DNA from 3 places in the Parabacteroides caecihominis genome. Region 3 is predicted to be linked to each of the others. Evidence: riboswitches for the same ligand, from Rfam matches in the RefSeq annotation. Region 3 holds a riboswitch; each other region holds the start of a gene.
What was found. Region 3 has a riboswitch for cobalamin ahead of NBH14_RS06885 (porin family protein). Riboswitches for the same ligand answer to the same signal wherever they lie in the genome.
Positions count from the first base shown of each region.

Region 1: another riboswitch for cobalamin. It lies ahead of NBH14_RS11475 (TonB-dependent receptor); the one in region 3 lies ahead of NBH14_RS06885 (porin family protein).
Region 2: another riboswitch for cobalamin. It lies ahead of NBH14_RS11425 (putative transporter); the one in region 3 lies ahead of NBH14_RS06885 (porin family protein).

Region 1 is NZ_JAMOKS010000011.1:180,187-187,868, forward strand. It holds gene atpE (ATP synthase F0 subunit C) at 1-133, opposite strand, end outside; gene atpB (F0F1 ATP synthase subunit A) at 184-1,242, opposite strand; gene NBH14_RS11460 (hypothetical protein) at 1,223-1,651, opposite strand; gene NBH14_RS11465 (F0F1 ATP synthase subunit delta/epsilon) at 1,664-1,900, opposite strand; gene atpD (F0F1 ATP synthase subunit beta) at 1,907-3,424, opposite strand; cobalamin riboswitch at 3,744-3,949, shown strand; gene NBH14_RS11475 (TonB-dependent receptor) at 3,983-5,983, shown strand; gene NBH14_RS11480 (YncE family protein) at 6,000-7,097, shown strand; gene NBH14_RS11485 (ABC transporter substrate-binding protein) at 7,101-7,682, shown strand, end outside.
Region 2 is NZ_JAMOKS010000011.1:170,607-178,288, forward strand. It holds gene NBH14_RS11405 (cysteine-rich CWC family protein) at 1-50, shown strand, start outside; gene accC (acetyl-CoA carboxylase biotin carboxylase subunit) at 52-1,566, shown strand; gene NBH14_RS11415 (acyl-CoA carboxylase biotin carboxyl carrier protein subunit) at 1,604-2,125, shown strand; gene NBH14_RS11420 (acyl-CoA carboxylase subunit beta) at 2,127-3,659, shown strand; cobalamin riboswitch at 3,814-4,010, shown strand; gene NBH14_RS11425 (putative transporter) at 4,133-5,809, shown strand; gene NBH14_RS11430 (F0F1 ATP synthase subunit gamma) at 5,922-6,779, opposite strand; gene atpA (F0F1 ATP synthase subunit alpha) at 6,796-7,682, opposite strand, start outside.
Region 3 is NZ_JAMOKS010000006.1:228,009-235,690, forward strand. It holds gene priA (replication restart helicase PriA) at 1-1,842, opposite strand, end outside; gene NBH14_RS06885 (porin family protein) at 1,912-2,511, opposite strand; cobalamin riboswitch at 2,780-2,978, opposite strand; gene murQ (N-acetylmuramic acid 6-phosphate etherase) at 3,019-3,840, opposite strand; gene NBH14_RS06895 (acetylxylan esterase) at 3,911-5,191, opposite strand; gene NBH14_RS06900 (ATPase) at 5,254-6,096, opposite strand; gene NBH14_RS06905 (MFS transporter) at 6,116-7,414, opposite strand; gene NBH14_RS06910 (DUF4922 domain-containing protein) at 7,411-7,682, opposite strand, start outside.

The sequences.
Region 1 (7,682 bases), on a different contig from region 3:
CTTCGACGGCACCTTTACCGATCAATCCGATACCTATACCTGCACCGATAGCAGCTAATCCTGCTCCTACTGTTGCTCCAAGTTTAGCGATGCCTGCACCGGCTGCTGCTTGTAATAAAATTGCTGATAACATAACTCTCAATCTTTAAAATTAGTAATCTTATTATTAATAAATATGTTTGTTCATTCCCGTACTTTGGCCAATCCGATATAGTTGGCCGACAACAGGGTGAATATATAGGCCTGAAGGCATGCCACCAACAGTTCGAGGCAGTTCATAAACACGGTGAACAATACGGATACGATTGTCATCGTACCGTTTATGGCTGTTCCCATCGAGGCGGTGATGAATATCAGGCAAGTCAACGCCAGAATGATTGTATGTCCGGCCATGATATTGGCAAACAGACGGATCATCAGGGCGAACGGCTTGGTGAGTATGCCGAAAAATTCCACGAAGGGCATGATCGGCAACGGTAACTTCAGGAAGATAGGGGCGTTGGGCCAGAATATCTCCTTCCAGTATTCCTTGGTAGCAAACAGGTTCACTGCCAGGAACGTACATAAAGCGAGCACGGCGGTAATTGTGATATTACCGGTGATATTGGCTCCTCCCGGGAAAATCGGAATAATACCGATCAGGTTGTTTATCAGGATGAAGAAAAAGACCGTCAGCAGATAAGAAGAGAAAGGCTTATATTCTTTGCCGATTCCTTCCTTCACTACGCCGTCATGTATGAACATGACCGCCATCTCCATCAATCCGGTAAATCCTCCGGGGGCTTCATACGGATGCTTTTTATACCAGCGGGCGGTACGCAGCACGATGAAAAGCAGTAAACCGCAACTGAGAAGCAGGCCACATACGTTTTTCGTAAGCGACAAGTCCCAGGGTTTTACTTCTTCGCCTCTGCTGTTTTTCTCTACCACCTTTCCGGCATGTTTCCCCTCATTGGCGATGTAATAGTTATGATGCACATTACCATGATGCAGGTGTGAGGAGAGGAACAAGTCCCATCCGCGTTCTTCGCTTTTCAGCAAGACGGGCAGTGGTATGGAAATCTCTTTCCCGTTCCACTCCGTGATGTGCCAGGTATAGGCATCCTTGATGTGTGAGAATACGATATCCTGCACATCTACCTCACCTTGTTTCGCATCTGTGGAGGCGCTTACCGGAAAGCTGATGCAAACCAGTAACAAGAAAGTAAACCAAAACAGGCCGTTATTTTTTATTCTGTTCATCTTTTTCTTTTTTCTCACTAATCATTCTCTTTTTCTCAAACAGATACAATGTATATGTTTCCAGTACAAGATAAATGAAATAGAACAACATCATCGTGAAGCCGAAGGCTTTCAGGTTCTGTCCGACCAAAGCGGCATAAAGCCACAGGAAAACCAGTGCGAGCGTGAATTTGCAAAGGCGGACTACCATATAAGTAACAACCGTGACGTCTCCGTGTTTCCGTTTGACATGATCCAGAAAATAGATCATTAACATACTGCTTAACCAGTAAAACATCGGTATCGATGGATACCACTCATAATAATGCGAAGGCCAGATGGTGTATAACAAGCCTCCCAGGGAGACGCCGATAACTACATTAATAAAGGTAGTCAAGCCCATTAGCTTCATTCTTAATCTACCGCTCATGATCGTATTTTTTTATTCGATGCATACGGACAGGATATCGCCTTTTATCTCGACGAATCCGCTCTGTATTTTTATTTCTTGTTCTTTCTTTTCATTTGTCTGGTACCGGATAACGCCTTCTTCCAGGGCAGCGATCATCGGAGCGTGATGGGGCAGGACGTCGAACGAACCTGCCGTACCCGGAAAGGATACATAATTTGTCTCTCCTTTGAATAAAACGCCACTAGGGGATATGATTTCCAGTTCCATACGTTTTTAATTTGCTTGTTCTGCCAGTTTCTTTCCTTTTTCAATCACATCTTCAATCGTTCCTACATTCAGGAAGGCCTGTTCAGGGATATCGTCGGTTTCACCGTCCATGATCATATTGAATCCGCGGATGGTGTCTTCGATAGAGACCATTACGCCCGGTACGCCGGTGAATTGTTCCGCCACGGCGAAAGGCTGCGACAGGAAACGTTGTACACGGCGGGCGCGGTTAACTGTCTGGCGGTCCTCGTCCGAAAGTTCCTCCATACCCAGGATGGAGATAATATCCTGCAACTCCTTGTTACGCTGGAGTATCTGTTTCACACGCTGTGCCGTTTCGTAATGTTCCTTGCCTACGACCAGCGGGTCGAGGATACGGGATGTCGATTCCAGCGGGTCGACTGCCGGATAGATACCCAGTTCGGTAATCTTACGGCTCAGCACGGTGGTAGCATCCAGGTGCGTAAAGGTCGTTGCCGGTGCCGGGTCGGTCAAGTCGTCTGCCGGTACGTAAACAGCCTGTACGGAGGTAATGGAACCTTTTTTCGTAGAGGTGATACGTTCCTGCATGGCTCCCATTTCGGTAGCCAGTGTCGGCTGATAACCTACTGCCGACGGCATACGTCCCAACAGGGCGGATACTTCGGAACCGGCCTGCGTGAAGCGGAAGATATTATCTATAAAGAACAGTATATCGCGAGTCTCGCCTTCTGGAGCCAGGTCGCGGAACGATTCGGCGATGGTCAGTCCCGAGAGGGCGACTGACGAACGTGCTCCCGGCGGTTCGTTCATCTGTCCGAACACCAGTGTCGCCTGCGATTTAGCCAGTTCTTCGTGATCTATCTTCGACAGGTCCCAGTGACCGGCTTCCATACTTTCCTTAAATTCTTTACCGTAACGGATTACATTCGACTGTATCATTTCGCGCAGCAGGTCGTTACCTTCACGGGTACGTTCACCCACGCCGGCGAAAACAGAAAAACCGTTATTCTTTTTGGCAATGTTATTGATCAGTTCCATGATAAGAACCGTCTTTCCGACTCCGGCGCCACCGAACAACCCGATTTTACCTCCTTTGGAATAGGGTTCCAGCAGGTCGATCACCTTGATACCGGTGTAGAGCACCTCTTTGCTGGTTGTCAGATCTTCAAACTTCGGCGGTTCACGATGGATAGGGAGAGCTCCTTTTTTATCCAGCATTTTCATCCCGTCGATCGGATCGCCTGTCACGTTCATCAAACGCCCCTTTACCTGATCGCCAACCGGCATGGTAATGGGCGAACCGCATGATACGGCTTCCATTCCTCGTTGCAGTCCGTCTGTCGTATCCATAGCGACTGTACGGACTGTGTTTTCCCCAATGTGCTGCTGAACTTCCACGATCAGTATTTTCCCATTAGGACGGGTTATCTCCATGGCGTCATGAATGCGGGGTAGCACTATTTTCTCTTCTTTTTCATTATCGAAGTGAATATCCACGACTGGACCGATAACCTGCGAAACATAACCTTTTGTTTCTCCCATACAATTCTTTTTAAACCTCGTCAATATATTTTTTCAACCGTGCAATATTACGAAAACAACCTGTCGGAAACCCGAACATATTACTTTTTTGGCTTTTTTGCATTTAGTTAAACTTTAAACTAATTTTGTAGTCATTCCGAAATGAACCAATTGTTTTGCGATATGGAACAATTTGAGGAAAAATTACGCTGTTTTTTGAAGAATAAGGGTTGGCATTTTGTGTGCGGAATGGTTTGGGGGATGGTGGTATGATCTGTTAAATTATATTACCAGAAGTAGTATTTTAAATTATCAGGTATAGTAATTGATATTATTTGTACTTTTGCCACCGGATTATGGTGTAACGGTCTGGCTTCCGCCGGCCGTTAGTAATAGGGAATCCGGTGCAAATCCGGAACTGTACCCGTAGCTGTAAGTTCTGTAACCCCGGCAAATCTTGTTGCCACTGAGGATTTTAGGATCCTTGGGAAGGCGGCCGATCATGGGAGAACAAGTCAGAAAACCTGCCATTATTCTATTATATAATGCCTCGGGTAAGGTGTTGATGGAACTTGATATATGCGTACATTATTTATTATAGTATTTATATGCCTGGCAGGCATATTTCTGTGCGTGCCTGTCCTGCACGCACAGCAGATCGATACGACTGTTTATCACCAGCTGAAAGGTGTTGAGGTCGTGGAAAAGGCGCGTCCTTCCACAACCCGCGAGGCTACACCTTTACAAGTGATGGACCGTTCGGGTATCGAACGGCTTGGGATACAGGATTTATCGGAGGCTGTCAAACGTTTCTCCGGCGCTACCGTGAAAGATTACGGTGGGATAGGAGGGCTGAAGACGGTTTCAGTCCGTAGCCTGGGAGCACAACATACCGGGGTCAGTTACGATGGCGTAGCCGTAAGTGATTGTCAAAGTGGACAAGTAGACATAAGTCGCTTCTCTTTAGAAAATTTGGACCAAATAGAGTTGTCGATTATCCAGAATGATGATATTTTTCGTACTGCCAGAATGTTTGCATCTTCCAGTTCTTTGGTTATGAAGACACGTAAGCCGGAATTTGAAGGGAAAGATATATTTCACATTGCTGCCAAGATTAAAACCGGCTCATTCGGGTTGTTTAATCCTTATTTGAGATATGAACAGAAGTTAGGGAAACGTTGGAGTGCAGTTATTGATGGGGATTGGCAACGTGCAGACGGGCAATATGAGTTTACATTAGTGAATGGAAACATAGTGACCCGCGAGAAAAGGAAAAACACAGATGTTAATATAGGGCGCGTAGAGTTAAACCTGTACGGAGGTTTGGGAAGATACGGAGATTTATCTCTTAAAGCATATTATTTCGATTCGGAACGTGGTTTACCGGGATCTGTCAATCTTTATAACGATTATACTGGCGAGCGCTTATGGGACCGTAACTTCTTTGCACAAGGACATTATGAAAACAAATTAAATGATCGTTTTTCTCTGCAAAGTAGCCTTCGGTATAACTGGTATTATAACCGGTATGAAGATGTGAATAATAAGTATGAAGGAAGAATACAGGTAAGTTCTTATTATCAGCGAGAAACGTATTTAACAGGATCTCTTTTATATGTTCCCATACAAAATATCTCTTTCTCTTTGGCTCAGGATATTTATTGGAATGACCTGAATAATAATTTCAAGGACTGCCAGTTTCCTTCGCGGCTTTCTTCGTTAACTGCCTTATCTGCAAAATACGAAGATCGCCGTTTAACTAGTATATTGTCTTTGTTGGCTACTTATATTGATGAACGCGTTGAGTTAGGGGAGAAACCGGCAAATAGAAAACATCTGTCACCGACAGCAAGTCTTTCGTGGAGGGTATTGCCTGATGCGAATTTGCGGGTACGCTTTTCCTATAAAGATGCTTTTCGGTTACCAACATTTAATGATCTTTATTATTCTCGGATAGGTAATACCAATCTGAAGCCGGAAAAAGCTCGTCAATATAATTTAGGTGTTACCTGGCGTGACCGTTTCTGGCTTTTCAATTCTTTTAGTATAACGACTGATGCCTATTATAATCGAGTAAAAGATAAGATTGTTGCTATTCCTACAATGTTTATTTGGAAGATGATGAATCTGGGAGAAGTGGACATTAAAGGTTTGGATGTGAATGTGCATGCAGGGATTACTTTAAAAGATACTTATGAGTTGTTGTTAGACGGCTCGTATTCTTTCCAGAAAGCGATTGATATAACGAATGAAAAAGACAAGAGCTACAAAGATCAGATACCCTATACCCCAAGGCATTCCGGCTCGTATTCGGCGAGTTTCCTAAACCCATGGGTAAATATCAGTTATTCGTTAACGGCTTCGGGTGTTAGGTATATGAATCGTCAGAATATCAAAGAAAATGAGATTGAGTCTTATGTAGAACAGAATGTTTCACTGAATCGTAATTTTCGTTTGAAACGTTGTATTTTGCGTTTACAGGCTGATATTCTGAATATTGCAGATAAACAATATGATATTGTGAGATATTATCCAATGCCGGGTCGATCGTTCAGATGTGCAGTTTCCATTACATATTAATTATATATAATTTAAAATGAAAAAGTTTTATTGGTTTGCTTCAATGCTGACAATAGTATTGGGCGTTACGTTTACAAGTTGTGATGATGATGATTCAATACCGGAACCGGAAATTCCAGCCGTTCCGACTGAAACATCTAAGGTGTATATCCTGAATGGTGGCATGGATGGTCAGAATAATGCAACCCTGTCTATGCTCGACATGGAAAGTGGAGAAATGACTGCTGATATCTTTGCAGATGTAAATGGGCGTGCTTTGGGTAATATGGGACAGAGTATGCTCTTATACGGCTCTAAATTGTATATTTCTGTTTATCGCTCAAGTACACTGGAGGTTCTTGATGCAGCAACATCTAAGGTAATAACAACCTTAAAACCTGTTGATAGCGAAGGTGCCCCCCGTGCTCCTCGTATGATGGCTTCACATGAAGGTAAGGTATACATGACTACTTTTGATGGTTTTGTAGCAAAGATTGACACTGCTTCATTGGCGATTGAAGGATATACAGCTGTTGGTCCAAACCCTGATGGTATTGCTATCGCAAATGGAAAAATTTACACAGCTGATACTGATGGGATGAACTGGCCGTCAACTTCGGATAAATTGTCTGTGGTGGATATTGCATCCTTCAAAAAGATTGGTGATGTTACCGTCGGCTTGAATCCGAATCATGTATTCTCTGATTCGGAAGGAGATATTTATGCTGTTTGTTATGGCGATTACAAGGTCGGTGCTGATATGCTGTATCGTGTTGATACGAAAGATGATAAAGCTGAGGCTGTTGACGGAGTGAATGTAACAAAAATGTATGTGAAGAACGATACGGCTTATTGCTATGTGGCTAACTACTACAACCCGGATGGTAAAGCTGCTTTTACTTTTGATTTGAAGACCGACAAAGTAATTAATCCGACTTTCATTAAAGACTTTTCTGTATTTACTTCAGATCCTTCTGCCATTGGCGTTGATCCGGTGAGCGGAGATGTTTATTATGGAATATCAAGTTATTTCCAGAATGATGATATCTTTATTTTTGACAAAGAAGGTACATTGAAAAAGACAGTAGAAGTCGGTATGTCGCCTTCTACATTTGCATTTGTTACGAATCAATAATAGATGAAGTTATATTTTCATATTTTTATTGTATTCTGTTTTCTGTTATCAGGATGTAACGGAAAACAGAATACTGTTATTAAAGAAGTTGTATCTTCCGACTCCATCCGCTATGCCCGTGGTTTCACCATACAGCACTTCACTGATTATACATCGGTAGAAGTCCGCGACCCTTGGGATAGTACCCGTATCCTGCAACGTTATCTGTTGGTGGACCGCAGTACGTCAATGCCCGGTGATTTGCCTAAGGGGACGGTTGTGCGGACACCGGTGAAGAATATCGTGGTTTATACCTCCGTTCATGCGGCTATTATCGACCAGCTGAATGAAGCGGATAAGGTGATCGGCGTATGTGAACCCCGGTATATGGATACGCCTTCCATTCAGGAAGGTTTGCGTGCCGGAAAGATTGCCGACCTGGGAGAGGCGACGGCGCCGAATATCGAAAAGATTATAGATATAGGGGCAGAGATCATTATAGCTTCTCCTTTTCAGAATGCAGGATACGGACCTGCCGAGAAACTGGGTATTCCTATCATTGAGGCCGCCGATTACATGGAGTCGTTGCCGTTGGGGCGGACTGAA
Region 2 (7,682 bases), on a different contig from region 3:
ATTTCTATGCCTGTGAGGTGAATCCCCGTTATAAACATTTAAAGCATTGATATGATACGGAAGATATTAATTGCAAACCGTGGCGAGATCGCCGTACGTGTGATGCGTTCCTGCCGGGAGATGGGAATACAGTCTGTGGCTGTTTTTTCGGAAGCCGACCGGGCGGCACGGCATGTACTTTATGCTGATGAGGCCTGCCTGATAGGGCCTGCCGCATCAAAAGATAGTTATCTGGATATAGAAAAGATTATCCAAGCGGCGAAAATTCATAAAGCCGATGCCATTCATCCCGGTTATGGTTTCCTTTCGGAAAATGCGGCTTTTGCCCGCAGATGTAAAGAGGAAAATATTATTTTTATTGGCCCGGCTGCTGAGACGATGGAGGCGATGGGCGATAAGATATCAGCCCGTAAGCGGATGATCGAGGCCGGTGTACCGGTTGTTCCGGGAACGCAACAACCGTTGCAGGATGCTGCCGAAGCCGTTCGGATATGTAAGGAAATCGGTTTCCCCGTTATGCTGAAAGCCTCTATGGGAGGCGGAGGAAAAGGGATGCGACTGATCTATAAAGAAGAAGATGTGGTGGAGGCTTATCATTCTGCCCGCTCGGAATCGTTATCGTCTTTTGGTGACGACACAGTTTATCTGGAGAAATTCGTGGAGGAACCTCATCATATCGAATTTCAGGTATTGGGTGACAATCACGGGAATGTAATCCATCTTTGTGAACGTGAATGTTCCGTTCAACGCCGTAATCAGAAAATCGTGGAGGAAAGTCCATCTCCGTTCATCACTCCCGAGTTAAGAAAAAATATGGGTGAAAAGGCTGTTGCTGCGGCAAAAGCTGTCAACTATTCAGGTGCTGGTACCATTGAGTTTTTGGTGGACAAACATCGGAATTTTTATTTTCTGGAAATGAATACGCGTCTCCAAGTGGAGCATCCGATTACCGAGGAAGTTTTAGGCGTCGATCTGGTAAAAGAACAGATCCGGGTGGCTAACAACGAAACGCTCCATATCCGCCAGGAGGAGATCGTCCAGCGCGGACATGCCATTGAATGCCGTATCTGTGCAGAAGATACAGAAGCCGGTTTTATGCCTTCTCCCGGTGTCATTAAACAATTGACAGAGCCGAACGGCATCGGTGTCCGTGTAGACAGTTATGTGTATGAAGGATATGAAATACCGGTTTATTACGACCCGATGATCGGAAAACTGATCGTTTGGGCGACAACGCGCCAATATGCGATCGAACGCATGCGGCGGGTATTGCATGAGTATAAGATTACCGGGTTGAAAACGAATATCGGTTACTTACGTCGGATTATGGATACATCCGACTTTGTGCAGGGAAAGTATGATACTTCTTTTATTGAAAAAAATGCCGGACAATTGCAACATCCCGTAGAAGAGGGTGGAACAGAGACTGAAAATATAGCTATGATCGCTGCCTATATAGATTATCTGGTCAATCTGGAGGAAAACAGATCCGGTCAGGCTTCCGACAATCGTCCGATCAGCCGCTGGCGTGAATTCGGATTACAAAAAGGAGTCCTGCGTATTTAATAATCGGCACATTAGCACTATTGAATAATTATTATTTATGGAAATACATATTGGAAAAAGAGTTGCGGATGTTTCGTTGGTCAGTAAAGATGGAAACAAAGTCCGGTTGACTATTGACGGTATCCCTTATGAAGTCGATGTCGTAATGGCCGAAAATGGCGCCTGTTCTATTTTGCACAACGGTGTTTCGTATAATGCAGAACTGATCCGCGGAGAAAGTGGTAAAAACTATACGGTGAATACCCATTTCCTCTCTTATGGTGTGGATATTGTTGATACGCAGGTGAAATATTTGCGTATGCGCAGGAATAGCGAAGAGCGGCAGGACAATAAGATTATTTCTCCGATGCCCGGCAAGGTGGTGAAGGTTGCTGTTCAGAAAGGCGACCGTCTCGAACCTGGCGATATTGTCGTAGTGATCGAAGCAATGAAGATGCAGAGTAATTATAAGGTAAGTTCGGCCTGCACGGTACGCGATGTGCAGGTAAAGGAAGGGGATTCGGTGACGAGCAACCAGGTCCTTCTGACTTTGGATATAATAACAGACAAAGAGGATTAAAATGGGAAAAGAACATTTATATAAAACGTTTGAAGAACTGGATAAGGCTGCTTCGTTGGGAGGCGGTATGGCACGTATAGAGAAACAGCATGAAGCCGGACGTATGACTGCCCGTGAACGTATTGACATGTTACTGGATAAGGGTACATTTGTCGAACTGGATAAGTTTGTCATTCACCGTTGTACCAATTTCGGTATGGAAAAGAACAAAATAGCGGGTGACGGGATCGTTTCGGGGTATGGCAAGATAGACGGACGCCAAGTGTTTGTCTATGCTTATGACTTTACCGCTTACGGAGGAACATTGAGCGGAACGAATGCCGCGAAGATCGTCAAGGTGCAACAACTGGCATTGAAAAACGGAGCGCCGGTAATTGCCCTGAATGATTCGGGTGGTGCCCGTATTCAGGAAGGGGTCAGCAGTCTGGCCGGATATGCTTCCATTTTCTATCAGAATACGATGGCCTCGGGAGTGGTTCCGCAGATTTCTGCGATCCTCGGACCTTGTGCCGGAGGAGCCTGCTATTCGCCTGCGTTGACCGATTTTATTTTTATGGTGAAAGAAAAAAGCCATATGTTTATCACCGGTCCGGACGTGGTCAAGGCGGTTACCCATGAAGAAGTAGGAAAAGAAGAATTGGGCGGTGCTTATACACATAGTACCAAGAGCGGTGTTACTCATTTTATGTGTGATACGGAAGAAGAAACATTAATGAGTATCCGCGAATTACTCGGTTTTCTTCCGGCCAATAATATGGAAGATGCCCCACTTGTTCCTTGTACGGATGATATCCGCCGTGAAGAAGAATCGTTGCAGGAGGTGATTCCGGATGATCCGAATATTCCTTATGATATAAAGGATATTATTGAACCGGTGGTGGATAATCACTATTTCTTTGAGGTAATGCCGCATTTTGCAAAAAACATCGTAGTCGGTTTTGCCCGTTTAGGCGGACGTACGGTCGGTATCGTTGCCAACCAGCCGGCATTCCTGGCAGGTGTGCTGGATATCGATGCTTCGGATAAGGCGGCTCGTTTCATCCGTTTTTGCGATTGTTTCAATATTCCGCTGGTTACTTTTGAAGATGTACCCGGTTTTCTTCCGGGATGTACCCAGGAGCACGACGGTATTATCCGCCACGGCGCGAAGATCGTCTATGCTTATGCGGAAGCGACCGTACCTAAAATCACGTTGATTACCCGGAAAGCCTATGGCGGTGCTTATATCGTTATGTCGAGCAAACCGACCGGTGCCGATGTTAATCTGGCTTACCCAATGGCGGAGATTGCCGTTATGGGAGCAGAAGGGGCTGTTAATATCTTATATAGAAAAGCAACCGGAGAAGAGAAAGAGCGGGCTATGAAAGAGTATGCGGAAAACTTCTCTAATCCCTACCGGGCCGCTGAGCAAGGATTTATCGACGAGATTATCATGCCGCGGCAGACTCGTTTCAAGCTGATACAGGCGTTGGAGATGGCAAAGAACAAAAGCCAGAGCAATCCGCCGAAAAAACATGGCAATATGCCATTGTAACGATTTGATTTTGTTGTTAGAATTATGAATGGTAAATCCCTGTCGACCGTGAGGCTGGCAGGGATTTCTGCTTATGTCATAGTTTTATAAATAAACAGGAACGTAAAAGTTTAAAAAACTTGTATTTATCATATTGATTTTGTCTTTTATTTTGTAGCTTTGCCTCCGAATTGGTTTCGTGTTGTCTGTTCGGATGATACGGATTAAAAGGGAATCGGGTGTAAATCCCGGACAGTCCCGCTGCTGTGAAGCTCTAATAACATCCTGAAAACAACTTATGCCACTGACATGTGTCGGGAAGGCTTCAGGATGGGAGTCAGTCAGAAGACCTGCCGTTCGTTAAAGGCTGTTTTTCCTCGTGGGTTAGGGAAATGGTTCGAAAAGAATATTAATTCTAAATTGTATGAAAATCATGGAGAAGCTTTGTTCGCGTTGTGGCGTGGAGTTTTGCTGTGCCTCAAAAGTGATTGACTATGGAATGGATTCATGAATTATTATGGGGAGAAGGTATCGGACATTCCATCCTTTTACTGTCTCTGGTTATTGCCATAGGGATCCAACTTGGGAAAATCAAAGTATTTGGGATTTCTCTGGGGATAACCCTGGTATTGTTTGTCGGCATTCTACTGGGACATTTTGGGTTTACAATCAATCCGTCTGTCATTCATTTCTTTAAAGAGTTTGGATTGATCCTATTTGTTTATTCAGTCGGCATGCAGGTCGGACCCGGTTTTTTCTCTTCTTTTAAGAAAGGGGGGATGACTTTGAATGGTCTGGCTTGCGGAATTGTCTTTCTCGGGGTTATGATGGCCTTGGTGATACATTTTGTGACAGGAATCCCTATTCCGACGATGGTCGGTATTTTATCGGGTGCAGTGACAAATACACCGGGACTGGGGGCTGCTCAACAGGCATTTAGTGATATGACGGGGGCTTCCGATGATACGATTGCATTGGGATATGCCGTTGCTTATCCGCTGGGAGTCGTCGGTATCATCCTTTCCATGTTGTTTGTCCGGTATATTTTTCATATAAGTTTTGACCAGGAGACGAAAAAGCTGGAAGAAGAGAATAATGTGCATAATAGTGAGGCTACACCTATATCGCTGATAGTGAAGAATCCGGCTCTTTTTGGCAGGAAGATAATGGAGCTTGCCGCCCTGTTGGAGCATAGGGAATTTGTCATATCCCGTATTTGGCGTAACAAGACCAATAAAGTGGACATTGTTACCGGCAGTACGATTTTGGAAGAAGATGATAAAATATTCGTGATCACGACAGAACATGATGCGGAAACTATAAAAACCTTTATCGGTCAAGAGATAGAGATGGACCGTAAACAATGGATTCCCGCCGAAAGTGCTTTTGTCAGCCGCCGCATTTTGGTGACAAAGCCGGAACTGACGGGCACTAAACTGGGGGATTTGCAGTTACGCCGTTTGCATGGTATCAATGTCACACGTGTGAATCGTGCCGGAGTGGAACTGGTAGCAACACAAGGTTTGCAATTGCAGGTTGGCGACCGTGTAACCGTAGTTGGTAGTGAACTGGCTGTCGATAAGGTGAGTATGATATTGGGTAATTCGATGAAACGTCTGAATGAACCGAACCTGATTCCAATATTTATCGGTATCGCTTTAGGTATTATTCTGGGAAGTATTCCAATTAGTTTCCCAGGGATTCCTCAACCTATCAAGCTGGGTTTGGCAGGTGGTCCGTTGGTTGTCGCTATCCTGATCAGCCGTTTCGGATACCGTTATAAACTGGTTACTTATACTACCCAGAGTGCCAATCTGATGCTCCGGGAGATTGGTATAACCATGTTCCTGGCCTGTGTCGGGCTGAGTGCCGGGGATGGTTTTGTGGATACTATCGTGAATAAAGGCGGATTTGTCTGGATTGGTTACGGTTTTATTATAACAATGCTGCCTTTATTAGTCATCGGATTGATTGGCAGGCATTTTTTTAAACTGAATTACTATACGTTGATGGGATTGCTGGCCGGCAGTACGACGGATCCTCCCGCTTTGGCTTATGCGAATGCAACGGCGGGAAATGATGCTCCGGCAGTAGGTTATGCTACAGTTTATCCGTTGACAATGTTTTTACGTGTACTAACTGCCCAATTAATGATATTATTCTTCTATTAAGTATTAGATTTGGTTGTTAGAAATTGTTCAATAATAATTTTAAAGCCAGGAGCCCCGCCGAAGTGATTCGCCGGGGCTTCGATTTTTTATTGATTACTGATGATGTAAAAGATTATTGCCCGCTTCCTCCCATAATATCCAGCAATTCATTGGTGATGGCCTGCTGGCGGTTTTTGTTGTATTGCAACGTCAGTTCCTGGATCAGGTCGTTGGCGTTGTCGTTGGCTGTCTGCATGGCAAGCATGCGGGCGGCATGCTCGGAAGTGACAGTGTCGAGCAAGGTCGTGTAGATGTTCAGATGGAGCACTTTGGGGAGCAGTAAGGCAAGCAACTGTTCGGCAGACGGCTCCAGAATATAGTTGCTCGAAGCACTTTCCGAGTCTGCTTCCGGTAAGGAAACCGGGAGGAAAACCTTTTCGGTCAGTACCTGTTCCGCCATATTCTTGAAATGATGGTAGAGTAGTTCCACCCGGTCGACCTGGGCGGAGATATACAACTCCATCAAGGCAGTTGCCAGTCGCGAGGCATCCTCGTAGGCCGGTTTGTCGCCGATCGTAAGGAAGCTGTCATCGGTTTGATAACCAGCTTTATGCAGTTCGTCCGCCACCTTTTTACCAATCGGATAAATGCGCACGGTTATACCGTCCGCCTCATACTGGTGGAGACGGGCTGTTAACTCTTTCCATATGTTCGCATTGAAAGCGCCACACAACCCGCTGTTGGAGGAAAAAGCGACGATAGCCACCTGTTTCACCTCACGAACAGCTGCGTAGGGCGAACTCATATCGCTTTCAGCCGACAGTGTGCCCCTTAATATGGCGCTCAGCTTACTCTCGTATTCGAGCATATGTTCGACAATCGTCTGCGTATGATGCAGTTTGGCAGAAGACACCATCCTCATGGCGGAGGTGATCTTCTGCGTGTTTCTGATCGACGCAAGACGGATTTTTATCTCTTTCAGTGATGCCATAGTCTAATTTCTGTTATCAACCTGCTTTATATGCCCCGCTGACCTGGTGGGCTGTTTCTTCCAGGATACGGCTGACTTCATCATTTATCACACCCGATTTTAATATATCGAGTACGTCTTTCTGATGATTGGTGATCAGAGTCTGTAAGAACGCATTTTCAAAATCGTGTACCTTATCCAGCGGAACCTCTTTCAGTAAACCTTTGGTGCCGCAATACAGGATAGCGATCTGCTGTTCTACAGGCATCGGGTTATACTGGGGTTGTATCAATAGTTGTGTATTTTTCTGTCCTTTGTCGATGGTGAAGGCGGTTACCGCATCCATATCGCCGCCGAATTTCGTGAACGATTCCAGTTCGCGGAACTGTGCCTGGTCGATTTTCAGCGTACCGGCCACCTTCTTCATCGCTTTCAACTGTGCGTTACCACCCACCCGGGATACGGAAATACCCACGTTGATAGCTGGACGGTTTCCCTGGTTGAACAGGTCTGTTTCCAGAAATATCTGTCCGTCGGTGATGGAAATTACGTTGGTCGGGATATAAGCCGACACGTCACCCGCCTGCGTCTCGATAATCGGCAGGGCAGTGAGCGAACCGCCACCTTTTACCTTATCTTTCATGCTGTCGGGCAGGTCGTTCATCTGGCTGGCTACTTCCTGTTGGTTGATGATTTTCGCTGCACGTTCCAACAGGCGTGAATGCAGGTAGAAAATATCACCCGGATACGCCTCGCGGCCCGAAGGACGGCGAAGGATCAGGGATACCTCGCGATAAGCGACTGCCTGTTTCGACAAGTCATCATAGACAACTAACGCATGACGTCCGCTGTCGCGGAAATATTCACCGATGGCAGCTCCGGCAAAAGGAGCGAAATATTGCATGGCAGCCGGGTCGGAAGCAG
Region 3 (7,682 bases):
GCGTTCGTAAGCCGTACGGGTACGCGCCGTATCAAAATCTAACCGTTCGACCTTCGCCGAAGGGAACAGGGAAGCTATTTCCTCCTCCACCTTCTCTGTCCCAAAACCCATCATCTTCAACTCTACACTCTGGCATTCCGGACAATGAGGCGGCAACTGGATGGTATATCCACAATAATGGCAAACCAATTGGTTATGATATTTATGATAGGTCAGGCTGACATCACAGTTCACGCAATGAGGCACCCAGCCACAACTCTTACATTCGATCAGCGGGGCAAACCCACGCCTGTTCTGGAACAAGATAGCCTGTTCACCGCGTGCCAGGGACGCATTTACTTTCTCGACCAATAACGGGGAGAAAAGTGTGTCCTTCATGATCTTTTTCCGCTTCAGTTCCTTTATATCGGCAGTTATGATCTCCGGCATCAGGCAGTCACCGTAACGGGTAACCAACTCTACCAGTCCATACTTACCGGTCGTTGCATTGAAATAAGAATCGATCGAAGGGGTAGCAGATCCCAGCAGCGTCTTTGCACCATGCATTCCCGCTAACACGATTGCAGCATTGCGGGCATGGTAACGTGGGGCTGGATCTTGCTGCTTATACGTATTTTCATGTTCTTCATCCACAATGATCAGTCCCAGGTCCTTGAACGGCAAAAAGAGAGAAGAGCGTACCCCCAGCACTACCATCGGTTCGTTCCCATGCAGGAGTTTGTTCCATACTTCCACACGCTCGTTATCTGAGAATTTCGAATGATATACCAAGAGCTTATTACCGAACAGTTTAGCCAGCCGTTCGGTGATCTGCGTCGTAATAGCTATTTCAGGAAGCATATATAGAACCTGGCGTCCCAGCTTCAGAACCTCGTCTATCAGCCGTACATAAATTTCCGTCTTACCGCTGGAAGTAACTCCATGAAGCAGGCAAACATCTTTAGATGCAAAGGTATCATGTATTTCGCTATACGCTTTCTCCTGTGCCGGACTAAGCGAACTGAGAGGTTGCAAACGGCATACCGGAACCTGCAAACGCCCCACTTCTTTTTCATAGCTTTCAAGGACTCCCCGTTTCAGCAGCCCGTCCAATATCGTTGATGAACAACCGCTGCGTTCCAGTAATTCTTTTTTGGATACTTCCACGGTTAAAGCCGGATTTAATGCGTGGCTCAGATCAAGGAAGCAAACCAGCAAAAGTTCCTGCTTCTTGGCCCGCTTAAAATCAGCAAAGGCTTCCTGCAAGCGCTCTTCGGTTGCATATTCCCGAGACAAACGGATAAATGCCTGCATCTTCGGAACAAACCCGCGTTTCATCTCTTCGCTGACCTCCACTGCCCCACGGGCCATCAGGGAAGCAACTATGGGAACGACATTGCGCAGGCCTGTTTTCTTTTCCAACTCCGAGACTGTTAACTTGAGCACTCCTTTAAAAGCATCCAGCACAGCCTGCTCATTAGGACGCAAAGGACCGTCCGCCTCAAAATCAGCATTATAGGTAACAGCCGTCTCGCTTTCCAGTTTCAGCCCGGAAGGTAAAGCCGCTTTATAGACATCCCCCAGTTTACACATATAATAGGAGGAGATCCATTTCCAAAAGCGAAGTTGCGGCCTCCGCAACACAGGGCTGGCATCCAGCAGGGCATAAATCTCCTTCGTCTCAAAGTCCGTATTCGGCCTGCGTTCATGTACTTCCATCACAATGGCAGTATAGTAACGTTTCTTGCCGAAATGAACAATGACCCGGCAACCGGGAGTTACGGCCGCCTCCAGATCCGTCGGAATACTATATGTATAGCTATTCTCCAACGGCAGGGGTAGTATGACATCTGCATATTTCATTTCCGAGGTCAAAAGTAACAAAAAAGGCCGGACTGTTAAAGCCCGGCCCCTCATATCTTCTGTCTGTTATCAGAACAGGATAGCGGCTGTCACCGACCATCCGCGGTTCTTGGCATTCAGATCATATTTTTCCGCACTGTAATTATCAGTCAGTCCCAGGCCATAGTTTATACCGACCTGCAAATGGCTGATCAGTTCCACACCTGCACCGAAATTAAGACCGGCACTAAAGTTTTTCGCTTTCACCTGTCCTACTACACTTCCGGGAATCTCCCAGAATTTATCGCCACCTACACGGAAACCTATATACGGACCGGCAGCCAGATATCCTTTAATGATAGGCAATCCGAATTTCCATTTCAAATTCACCGGGACATCGATATAATCTGTTTTCACATTCGTGGAAGTTCCTGTCTCCGATTTCACATCCATCCCTTTCTGTGAATAGAGGATAGCCGCATCCAGCCCTACTCCTATCAGAGGAATCGTTGTCTCGATCATCGGACCGATCTGGAAACCAGTTACATTATCCGCTTTTAGAATATCTGAATTCAAATGAACGGACGATATATTCAAACCGCCTTTTACCCCAAACTTCAACTGGGATTTAGCGGGAACAGCAATAAATGCCATCAAAATAATCAAAACTAAACCTGTAACCTTTTTCATATTGCCTGTTGTTTTATAAATACTATCTGCAAATAAACATACTTTTCCAATAATAAACAAGTATTCCGTCTTAACTGTTCAGTCTTTGAAAAAGAAAAGCATGGACCACCGACGGAGCTCATCCCGTCAACCGAACCATGCTTCTTTTCCTAATTATTATGGCAAAATAATTAAAAACAGATCCTAAAAGGACAGCAAACTGGGAATGGAACAAGAATAGAAAGACATCAGATGTCTTGTTTTTCTCATCCGGCCTTTCCTCGAAGCCGTCGAAAGAATATGCCTTGCAGGTCTTCTGACTTACTTCCGGATCAAGCGCCTTCCCATTCCCCTTACAGAACAGTGGCAAAAGTATGCCTGATACGTTATGAAGCTCACAGCAGCGGGACTGTCCGGGATTCACACCCGGTTCCCTTTTAATCCTTACCCGCGGATACAGGCTCGGAACAATGCATGTCGCAAATATAGAGATATTTTTACATCTTATGGTAGCAGATCCTATAAATTTTATTTATTATGTTTACGATATTCGTCTATTGCGTCTTTTACCGAGCCGTACATCAGAAGTAACCGTTGCGACTGACCATAATTCAAGCCCAGTTCCTCAGCGACCATCCGTGTCCCACGGTCGATCAGTTTCTGGTTGGTAAGTTGCATATTTACCATCCGGTTGCCTTTTACACGTCCCAGTTGGATCATTACCGAAGTAGAGATCATGTTCAAGATCATCTTTTGCCCTGTTCCGGATTTCATACGCGAACTGCCGGTAACAAACTCCGGGCCTACGATCATTTCAATGGCTACATCCGCCTCCGCTGCCATCGGAGAATCCGGATTACTGGAAATGGAAGCTGTCAGGATTCCTTGCTCACGTGCCTTGCGCAAAGCTCCTATTACATAGGGAGTCGTCCCGGAAGCGGCAATGCCGATTACTGTATCTTTTGTTGTAATATGGTGCTCCTGCAATTCCTCCCAACCGCGGTTCAGATCATCTTCCGCATTTTCTACCGGATTACGAAGCGCTTTGTCTCCACCCGCGATCAGTCCGATCACCAGGGTTGGCGGCATTCCGAAAGTAGGAGGTATCTCCGAAGCGTCGAGCACGCCCAGACGTCCGCTTGTGCCGGCGCCCAGATAAAAGATACGTCCCCCTTGTTTCATCCGGGGGACGATCTGTAATACAAGTTCTTCAACTTTAGGTATCGTTTTCCGGACTGCTGACGCAACCTTCTGGTCTTCCGTATTTATATCGTCCAGTAATTCCCGGACCGACTTGCTTTCCAGATTATTATATAATGAGTCTTGCTCTGTTATCTTAGTAAACGACATATTAAATATGTATTATGTATGTTGCTAAACAGATACAAAACTAACAAAATTTATGTCTGCGAACCTCTTCTTACTTATACATTTCTTTCAACCATTGAAACCATGCAGCATTTTGCTCCGGATAAGTCCAGTGACCGGTTTCCAGATAAAGATGCAGTTCTTTTGCTCCCGGAATAACATTATAAGCGGAATACATGGAGGTTGGAGGACAAGTCACATCATTATATCCCCAGCTATACCACCCCGGTGCATTTACGCGACGGGCAAAATTAACCACATCGAAATAAGCTAATGTCTCCACCTCATTCGGACCAGGTTTTGCATTCCGGTAATAATGAGGCCAGCCACCGGCACGCAGATGTAAATAACCGGCATAATCACATAAGGCCGGATAGAATGCTGCCAGAAACTTAATACGCGAATCCAATCCTGCCGTAACGATAGAAAGCGCTCCTCCCTGGCTACCACCGGTTACACCGACAGTCGAACCGTCAAATTCAGGCAAAGAGAAAATAAAATCCACCGCTCTCACACAACCGAGATACACCCGTTTGTAATAATGGGCGTCACGATCATTCTTATTGATCCCGGGATAGCCGTTCAAAGCACCGGATGCCAGGTTATTATATACTTCCTGGGGCATATTTACCGGAATTCCATGAATACCGATCTCTAATGTGATAACATCATCCCCTAAATTCATGCCGTTATACGGACGGATACCGGCACCCGGAACCTGGAGGATAGCCGGATATACCCCTTCCTTTTTTGGGACAACCAGAATACCATACATACGGGACCTTGGACGCTCATTCTGAAAACTGACATGATAAACGTTTTGCGTAGACGTACATCTTTCCGGCATCAATACCATTTTAGGGTCCAGAGAGGTTTTACGGGCATCTTCAATCGCCTGCTTCCAGAAACTGTCGAAATCTTTCGGATCAGCGGTTGTCGGCCGGATTTTTTCTTCGTCTACGGCAACCGTAGCCATTCCTTCATAATTACGACCGTCTACTTTTGCTATGACCTTACAACGCAAAAAACCAGGTTCATTCATGGAGCCTTTTAATGTTATTTTACCATTTTTCAAAAGCACATCCGCTTCCTTCTTTACGGGGAAATACTCCGGTCCCACTTCATAATCAACTACCACGTCTTTCAGGAGATTTTCATTTCTAAAGACTTGAACAGTAAAAGTAACTTCCTCTTTTTGTTTGTATTTCCAGTCTGTCCGATCCGGAGATACCACCACATTGACCAATTTCTGGGCCGGCTGAGCCTCCAGCCCTAACGAACTTCCTACCAGCAATACTAGAAGGAAGCAGAATGAGAATAACACTTTTTTCATCTTGAGAATTTATTAAATATAAGATTACAAACACAACAAAGATAAATACGATCTATCAGATATCAAAGCGTTGGTTGGCCATGATATGCAACCAGTCCTTCCATCGGACTTCGGGCGATCGTCCCCAGACGGATTCCCAAATCAAACGCGATCTCCTTCAATATATCCTGATAATACCAGGCTACCGAACCTACCAGGTGGACTGGCTGTTCAAAATAATCGTACTGTTTCACATTCCGGGTAAAAAAAGCCAGGAAACTACGGGTAACCAACTCCCAGATAGCCGGTTCATCCAAATGCTCCCGTATAAAAGGAGAAAATCCTGCCAGAAAACGGTTAGGGAAAGGCTGCCGGTAAACCTTGTCCATAATCAGGGCCGGGGTCAACTCATATTGTGTCAGGAACTGATCTTTCAGAGCCGGAGGCAACTGGTCTTTCAGGACATCACCAATCAATAATTTTCCCAATACCGCGCCACTCCCTTCATCGCCCAGGATAAATCCCAGAGGAGAGACATTCTTTACAATCTCCCTGCCATCATAATAACAGGAGTTGGAACCAGTCCCCATAATGCAGGCAATCCCCGGCTGATCTCCGCACAGGGCGCGGGCAGCTGCAAGCAAGTCGCTCCCTACCTCAACCGGGACAGGCAGATACCGGTTGACGGCCCGCCTGATCATATCATTCTTCTCCGGGAAAGCACATCCTGCTCCGTAAAAATAAATAGCTGAAGGTTCGAAACCTTTTAGAGAAGGTAACAGGCCGACTTCTATCTCCTTCCCGATTTCCTCTTCTGTCTGAAAAAAAGGATTCGTGCCCCGTGTTTTGAAACGGAGGATAGATTCACCATTCTCCACCACACACCAATCAGTCTTCGTGGACCCACTATCAGCTATCAATATCATATTTCACTTTATTATAAAATCAATCAATACGTCTGTCTTTTCTGCCAAATGCAGGATCAATCTTCAGGAAAGCCGTCACTGCCAAAGTGATCAGGCAGCATCCCATCACCCACCAGAAAAAGTGCTCATATCCCAACTGCTCCTGCAACCAGCCGGCAATCATTCCCGGCAACATCATACCTAAAGCCATAAATGCCGTACAGATAGCATAATGAGCCGTCTTATGTTCGCCCTCTGAGAAATAAATAAGAAACAGCATATAGGCCGTAAAGCCGAATCCATACCCAAACTGCTCAATAAAGACACATACATTTATAATAAGCAGATTCTCCGGCAGGGCACTGCTCAGGTAAATAAAGACCAAATCCGGCAAAGTAATAGCCAGCGCCATCGGCCAAAGCCATTTCTTCAGTCCGCCTTGTGCCGCAACAATACCTCCGATGATCCCGCCTAAAGTCAGTCCGATGATCCCGATCGTTCCATAAACAAGGCCGATCTCTGCCGTTGATAATCCAAGCCCTCCTACATCACGCGGGTCGATCAGGAAAGGAGTGACCAGCTTTACCAGCTGCGCTTCCGGGAAACGGTATAACAGCATAAACAGGATCGCAATCAGGGCCTGTTTCTTCTTAAAAAACGAAACAAATGTAGCAAAAAATTCTTTAAACAGGGTAGAAGCCGTCACAGCGACAGCCGGCCTGTCCGATTCGGGTGTCGGCAATATATATTTATGATACAGGCATAGCCCGATAAATAGACCTGCCAGGATCAAAAATGTAACCGACCAGGCCAGCGGTATCTTTCCGGTACTTTCCTCCAAAGCACCTGCCAGCATCACCAACAGACCTTGTCCGGCAATAGTTGCGATACGGTAAAATGTACTTCGTATCCCGACATAAAATGCCTGGTCATGCGAATCCAGCGCTAACATATAGAAACCGTCAGCCGCAATATCATGCGTCGCAGAACTAAACGCCACCAACCAGAATATAGCCAAAGTCAGCTGAAAGGAATAATCCATCGGAATAGTGAAAGCAATACCCGCCAGTCCTGCACCTATCAAAAACTGCATGGTAACCACCCACCAGCGCTTCGTCTTCAGCAAATCGACAAAAGGACTCCAGAAGGGTTTGATCACCCAGGGGAGATAAAGCCAACTGGTGTAGAGGGCAATATCTGTATTACTGATCCCCAAACGTTTATACATGATGACAGAGATCGTCATCACTGCCACATAAGGAAGGGCCTCCGCAAAATAAAGCGTGGGTATCCAACTCCATGGAGACGATACTGTGGATTTTCCGGTTAATAGTTTCATTTTCGCGGGCTAGATTGTATCATTTTACGTACTATTTCATTCTTCTCTTCTTCTGAAATGCTTACTTCCCGCAAAATAGTTTCAAGATCTTCAGACGTCACCTTATCAAAATCCTTCTCTAAAGGGGTGATAAAGAGACCGGCCATCTCAACCGTTGCCGGACTGATCAGGATATTAGCATCTCCTTCTGCATAAAAACAGGACGGACGCAATTCCTTACGAGGGAATATACAGGATATCCAGTTATCCTCATCCTTCCAAGCATCCT